3 regions of the Kitasatospora sp. NPDC048662 genome follow, and region 2 is predicted to be linked to each of the others. Evidence: riboswitches for the same ligand, from Rfam matches in the RefSeq annotation. Region 2 holds a riboswitch; each other region holds the start of a gene.
What was found. A riboswitch is a leader RNA that binds a small molecule or an ion and turns the genes downstream of it on or off. The one in region 2 is predicted to bind cobalamin.

Region 1: linked by a shared signal. The riboswitch ahead of ACZ6R9_RS22940 (cobalamin biosynthesis protein) and the one ahead of nicT (Nickel transporter NicT) in region 2 are both predicted to bind cobalamin.
Region 3: linked by a shared signal. The riboswitch ahead of ACZ6R9_RS07680 (ribonucleoside-diphosphate reductase subunit alpha) and the one ahead of nicT (Nickel transporter NicT) in region 2 are both predicted to bind cobalamin.

The regions. Positions count from the first base shown of each region.
Region 1 covers NZ_JBVJHA010000008.1:222,786-225,044, forward strand. Annotated here, with positions in the region: gene ACZ6R9_RS22940 (cobalamin biosynthesis protein) at 219-1,169, opposite strand; cobalamin riboswitch at 1,201-1,330, opposite strand; gene ACZ6R9_RS22945 (hypothetical protein) at 1,504-2,010, shown strand.
Region 2 covers NZ_JBVJHA010000011.1:161,127-163,385, forward strand. Annotated here, with positions in the region: gene ACZ6R9_RS26310 (DUF6445 family protein) at 1-449, shown strand, start outside; cobalamin riboswitch at 530-725, shown strand; gene nicT (Nickel transporter NicT) at 778-1,872, shown strand; gene ACZ6R9_RS26320 (EamA family transporter) at 1,880-2,259, opposite strand, start outside.
Region 3 covers NZ_JBVJHA010000002.1:382,949-385,207, forward strand. Annotated here, with positions in the region: gene ACZ6R9_RS07670 (GlxA family transcriptional regulator) at 1-354, opposite strand, end outside; gene ACZ6R9_RS07675 (hypothetical protein) at 645-779, shown strand; cobalamin riboswitch at 871-1,031, shown strand; gene ACZ6R9_RS07680 (ribonucleoside-diphosphate reductase subunit alpha) at 1,204-2,259, shown strand, end outside.

The DNA of each region.
Region 1 (2,259 bases), on a different contig from region 2:
GGGGCGCGAGGAACTGCGCGAGGCGGGAGACGGCGGCATGCCGAAGCCGCACCACGCCGGGGCCAGTTGCACCGCCCGCCCGCACGCGAGTGCCGCGTCGCGCGGGAGCAAGGGACGCGAGGAACTGCGCGAGGCGGGAGACGGCGGCATGCCGAAGTCTCCCTCCGTCACATCCAATTGCACCGGCCGCTTCCAGAGATCCGCGTCCAGCGGCGCAGTCACTTCGACCGCCGGCCGCGCCGGGCGAGGATCAGGTAGCGCGTGGCGGTGGTGACGCCCAGGGCCAGTGCGCCGACCCGGCGGGAGAGGCGGCAGGCGCGGTCGATGTCGGCCGGGCCGACCGGCGGGAGGCCCGCGCCCAGGACCGGCCGGTGCTCGACGCGCTCGCCGTAGCGCAGCGTCCCGCCCAGTTGCACGCCGAGCGCACCGGCGAACGCGGCTTCCGCCTGGCCCGCGTTGGGGCTCGGGTGGGCGGAGCCGTCCCGGCGCCAGACCCGCCAGGTCCGGGCGGGGGAGTCGGACGCGGCGACGGTCAGCAGGGCGGTGAGCCGGGCCCCGGGCCACCCGGCGAGGTCGTCGAGGCGGGCGGCGGCCCAGCCGAAGCGGCGGTAGCGGGCCGACTTGTGGCCGACCATCGCGTCGAGCGTGTTCACGGCCCGGAACGCCAGCAGCCCCGGGACGCCCGCCAGGCCGCCCCACACCAGGGCGTTGACGACCGCGTCGGCGGTGTTCTCCGCGACCGACTCGACCACCGCCCGGGCGACCTGCTGCTCGTCCAGCCCGGAGGGGTCGCGTCCGCACAGGTGCGGCAGCCGTTCCCGAGCGGCCGTCAGATCCTCGGCGGCCAGCGAACGCCCGATGGCCCGGGCCTCCCGGGTGAGTGACGTCCCGCCCAGGACGGTGAAGGTCGCACCGGCGGTCAGTGCTGCCGCGGCGAGCGGCGAGCGACGGACGGCCCGCGCGGCGAGCGCCGCCCCGCCCGCGACGGCGCCGACGGCGAGTGCGGTGTGCAGTGCGCCGGCCCCGCGGTGGTCGCGCCACAGCCGGCGCTCCAGCCGTCCCGCGGCGGTGCCGAACAGCGCGACGGGGTGTCCGCGCCGGGGGTCTCCGAGCCGGGCGTCCGCGAGATACCCCGCGACCGCGCCCACCAGGTACGGGGCAGCCCGCATGGCGTTGTGTCCTCACTCAGGGTCCGCGCCCTGGATCGACGGAACGGGGGCCAGAGTCTCCTGACTTCCGGTCACCCCCGCGCGGGGTGTCCGGTCACAGTGGCGGGACCGCGCCGGACTCGCACCGGCTTCCTCTGCTTGCCTCCGTTTGGCCCGAAGATCCCACCACGCCCGCTTCGCGGCAGTCAACCGAGGCCGCCGGAGCGTTTGGTCACACCCCGTCGGACACCGGCCCACCGCCGGCGCCGAGGTCAGAGCGCATCCGGACGCCCTAGGATGCAGCCACATTCGCCACCCGGACGGTCCGGACCGGCGGGACACCGGGGGAGACACCGTGCGACAACTGGCCCGGCGCGCCGCGCAGATCGCCGCGGTCCTGGCCGCGCTGGCCGCGACCTCGGGGTGCACCGTCCCGAGCGACGCCGTCGCCGGGATATCCGTGACCGAGGACGGCCACCCGCTGGGCGTCCTGCTGGTCTGCGGCGACCGGATCGACGGAGCGACCCTCTACACCAGCGAGGGCAGCCACGAGGAAACGATCGGAACCTGGACCGCCCACTCCGCCCTCCGGCCCGGGCTGACCACCTGGACCCTGGACGCACCCGCCGAGGGCTGGGAGACCGGCAAGTCCGCCGCCCCACTCGACGCCGGGACCACCTACCACCTCTACGGCTGGACCAAGGACAGCTCCCGGTCGTCGACGCACGTCGACTTCACCCCGGAGGACTTGGAGCAGCTCACGCCGGGCAACGTCCGCTACCACCGCACCGCCTCCGACGGCAGCACCTCCACCTCCACCGTCCCCGTGGCGGAGTTCCAGGCCAAGGCCTGCAAGCACTGACCCCGGCCCCCCGTTCGGCGCACCCGCCCGCGCAACGCCTCCGCCGCCAGGCCCGTCGCGCGCATCCGCCCTTGCTCCGCGTCGCCTCCACCGGCGACCGCAGCGCGGCAAACTGCCCGCGTCCGTCCACGCCGTGAACTTCACCGCCCCGCTCGGCCGCCGCCACCCGCAGGCCGTCCTGGACACCCCCGGAGCGGAGCTCACCGACCGGACCACCTCCGCCGGGCCGCCGCCGTGATCCTGCCGACC
Region 2 (2,259 bases):
AGCTGGTGCGGGAGACCGTGCAGGTGCCGCGGATCTGGGCGCTGAGCGAGGCCGAGGGCGGCACGTTCAACCACAACTGCGTGCAGGTGGTGGGGGCGGGGGAGTGCGAGCCGCGCCCGCACACCGATTCGCGTTCGCTGTGCCGCTACGCCGCCGTGCTGTACCTCAACCCGAACGTGCCGAAGCGGTGCGGGACGAGTTTCTACCGGCAGAGCCTGCCCGGGGGCCGGCTCGGCGGGAACACCGTGGTCGCCCCGCACAACAACCTGGTGGACGCGCTCGGCACCCGTTTCGTCCCGCCGGACTCGTTCACCGAGGACCTGGCCGTCCCGCACCGCTACAACCGGCTGCTGCTGTACACCGCCAACCTGATGCACACCGCCACCGAGTACTACGGCGCCACGCTGGACGAGAAGCGGATGACCTGCGTGTTCTTCTGGATGGCGTGACGCGCCGTCAACCGGCCGGGTGGGAGTGATCTGCGACACCCGCGGACGGGTCCGGTCTTGCCGCTGCGCCCGGGGCGGTTCTACGGTGGTCGGGCCGTGGTGTTCGGGAAGCCGGTGCACTGTGCCCGTCACAGGAGTCCGGAGCGGCCCTCGCCACTGTGATCGGGGAGTCGTCGGCTCCCACCTCGTGCCACTGGCCGTTCGCGGCCGGGAAGGCCGGGCGCCGACGCCGAACACCCCGTCAGCCAGGAGACCGGCCACGGCATCTCACGAAGTGATCCACGAGGTGCTGGAGCGTGATGCGCGGATGACCGCGTCCGATTCGACCATGCCCGGAAACGTCCCGGGCTCCCCTCTTCCTGCTTTCCGCTGGCGTCGCGAGGACACCTGGCGCACGGCCGGCCTGATGGCGGTGATCCTGGCCCTGCACGTGGCGGCGTTCGGGACGCTGCTGTTCCTGGTGGTGCCGGAGAAGTACCAGGTGGGTACCCAGGTGTTCGGGGTGGGCCTGGGCATCACCGCCTACACCCTGGGCATGCGGCACGCCTTCGACGCCGACCACATCGCGGTGATCGACAACACCACCCGCAAGCTGATGGCGGACGGCCGCCGGCCGGTCTCGGTGGGCTTCTGGTTCGCCCTCGGGCACTCCTCGATGGTGGTGCTGATGGCCGCGCTGGTGGCCGGCGGGGCCGCGCTGGCGGGCACGCTGATGGACAAGGACTCGACGACCCATCAGGTGCTGGGCACCATCGGCACCACCGCCTCGGGGGCGTTCCTGTACCTGATCGCGGCGCTCAACCTGGTGGCCCTGCTGGGCATTCTGCGGGTGTTCCGGGCGATGCGGGCCGGCGTGTACGACGAGGCCGAGCTGGAGAAGCACCTGAACTCCCGGGGCTTCCTGGCCCGGGTGCTGAACCGGGCGACCCGGTCGATCACCCGGCCCGGCCAGATGTTCCCGGTGGGCATGGTGCTGGGCCTGGGCTTCGACACCGCCACCGAGGTCACTCTGATGGTGATGGCGGGTTCGGGCGCGGCGTCCGGCGTGCCCTGGTACGCGATCGCCTGCATGCCGCTGCTGTTCGCGGCCGGGATGAGCCTGTTCGACACCCTGGACGGCACGTTCATGAACTTCGCCTACCAGTGGGCGTTCTCCAACCCCGTCCGCAAGGTGTACTACAACCTGACCATCACGGGGCTGTCGATCGCAGTGGCCTTCGTGATCGGCACCATCGAGCTGGTCACGGTGCTGCACGACAAGTTCGGGCTGGACGATCCGGTGTCCGGCTGGATCGCCGGACTGAGCCTGGACAACGTGGGTTTCGTGATCGTCGGCCTGTTCGTGGTGGTGTGGGCGGCGGCGATCGGCTACTGGCGGATCGCCCGCCGTTCCAAGGCGTTCTCCGGAGCGGGCACGTTCTGACGGAACGTCAACCGGCGGCCAGGATCAGCGTTCCGGCGACGGCCAGCCCGGCGCCGACCACCTGGACCCGCAGCAGGCGTTCCTTGAGCAGGCCGCGCGCCATCAGCGCCGTCACCACCGGGTAGAGCGAGGCCAGCACCGCCGCCACCGCGACCGAGCCCAGCTGGGTGGCGGCGGTGTACAGGCCGTTCGCGGCCACGTCGGCGACGCCGACGGCGGTCAGCGAGGGCAACGAACGGGCCGCGCCGCGCAGTTCGAGCGGCTCCCGGCCGGCGGCGGCGGCCAGCATGCCGATGCCGACCACCGCGTTGGTCAGTCGTTGCACGCACAGCGTCAGCAGCAGGCCGCCGTCGGCGCCGGCGTGCCCGATCAGGGCGAGCGCCGCGC
Region 3 (2,259 bases), on a different contig from region 2:
GTCCAGCAGGCCGGCGGCGCCGAACAGGAAGCTGCCGGAGCAGATCGACAGCAGGTGCGCGCCGCGCGCGTGGGCGGCCCGCAGCGCCTCGCACAGCGCCTCGGGGTAGTGCTCGCGGATGCCGGTGGCGGCGGCGATCACCAGGTCCGCCTCGGCGAGCCGCTCCGGGCCGTGGGGCACCTGCACCGCGAAGCCGGCGTGGGTGCGCATCGGGCCGGGCCGGTCGCCGACCAGGCCGAACTCGTACCCGGGCAGGCCGGCGGCGCTGCGGTCCATGCCGAACACCTCGCAGGCCACGCCCAGTTCGAAGGGGTGGATGTCCTCCAGCACGATCACCGCGACGTTCTTCAGCATCGGCCCAGCATGGCAGTGGCGGGATTTCGCGGCAACGGCGCGTTCCTGCCAGCACTGCCCCACCCCTGACCGGGACCTGGCCGAACCGCGCCGCGAGCCGTCCGGCACACTGTCCGGGTGCACTCCCCGACCGTCCGCCGCGCCCCGGACCACGATCTCGCCGGAGCCGGGGAGGTCGGCGTCGAAGCCTTCGCCGGCGACGGCCGCACCCGCCCCGGGTCCGGCCACGCCGAGCTCCTCCGGGACACCGCGCGGCGATCGACCGCAGCCGGGAACCCGAGCTGGCCGGGATGGCGTCCTCCACCCGGCCGCAGATGACCGCGGCGCACCGGATCTACGATGCTCTGGGCTTCCTCCGCGCCCCCGAGCGGGACTGGGAGGCGGCCCCGGGCGTGGACCTGATGGTCTGCACGATGCGGTTCTGAGGCGGTTCTGCGACGGTTCTGCGGCGGTTCCCTGGTGGCTCCGGCGTGGTTTCCGTTGTCTACGCGCGGCACCTCTGACGCGACACGCGCTACTACATCTGGTGCCGCCAGCTCCAGCCGCCACAACATGTATGCTCGACCTCGCTGTCGAAGCAGGGGAACCCGGTGCGAATCCGGGACTGCCCCGCAACGGTGAGCGGGCTGTAGCGACGCCCGCGCAGTCCGAGGACCTGCTGACGGTGTGCGACACGGCATCCCCGCAGACGCCATGCAGCACAGCTTTGCCGTCCGGCCTCGCGGGCGGGCCGGGGGTGGGTCTTTCGCGCGCCGATCGAGCGTTTTCGGCGTGCCGTCCTCCCCTGCCGCACGCGCGCCACCGGACACCTTGAGCCACGTCCGCCGCCGCCACAGGAGAGAGTGCGCCTTGACCGTCGCCGCCTCAGTCACCCTGCCGTCCCAGGGTTCCGCCGACGCCTTCACCGACCCCGGTGCGGCGCTGCTTCGGCTGCTCACCGACCGCAGCACCGACCTCCCCCAGGTGGACCCCGGCCACGTCGCCGCCGCCGCGCTGCGCGGCCGCCACGCGGGCTCGGACTTCGCCGAGCTGCGCGGGCTGGCCGTGGAGGCCGCCGCGTCGATGATCGCCGAGGACCCGCAGTACTCGAAGCTGGCCGCCCGCCTGCTCGCGATGGAGATCGCCGACGAGGCCGCCTCCCAGGGCGTCACCTCGTTCTCCGCCTCGATCGCCGTCGGCCACGCCGAGGGCCTGATCGGCGACGCGACCGCCGAGTTCGTCGCCGCCCACACCGAGCTGTTCGACTCGCTGATCGACGCCGCCGGCGACGACCGCTTCGAGTACTTCGGCCTGCGCACCGTGCAGTCCCGCTACCTGCTGCGCCACCCGATCACCCGCAAGGTGGTGGAGACCCCGCAGCACTTCCTGCTGCGCGTCGCGGCGGGCCTGGCGGTCGGCACCTCCGAGCAGTCGGTGCTGGAGGTGGCCGAGCTGTACAAGCTGATGAGCCGCCTGGAGTACCTGACCAGCTCCCCGACGCTGTTCAACTCCGGCACCCGGCACCCGCAGATGTCCTCCTGCTACCTGCTGGACTCGCCGCTGGACAACCTGGACTCGATCTACAACCGCTACGCGCAGATCGCCCGGCTGTCCAAGCACGCCGGCGGCATCGGCCTGTCCTACTCGCGGATCCGCTCCCGCGGCTCGCTGATCCGCGGCACCAACGGCAAGTCGAACGGCATCGTCCCGTTCCTGCGCACCCTGGACTCCTCCGTGGCGGCGGTCAACCAGGGCGGACGGCGCAAGGGCGCGGCCTGCGTGTACCTGGAGACCTGGCACGCCGACATCGAGGAGTTCCTGGAGCTCCGCGACAACACCGGCGAGGAGGCCCGGCGCACCCACAACCTGAACCTGGCGCACTGGATCCCGGACGAGTTCATGCGCCGCGTGAACGCCAACGAGGAC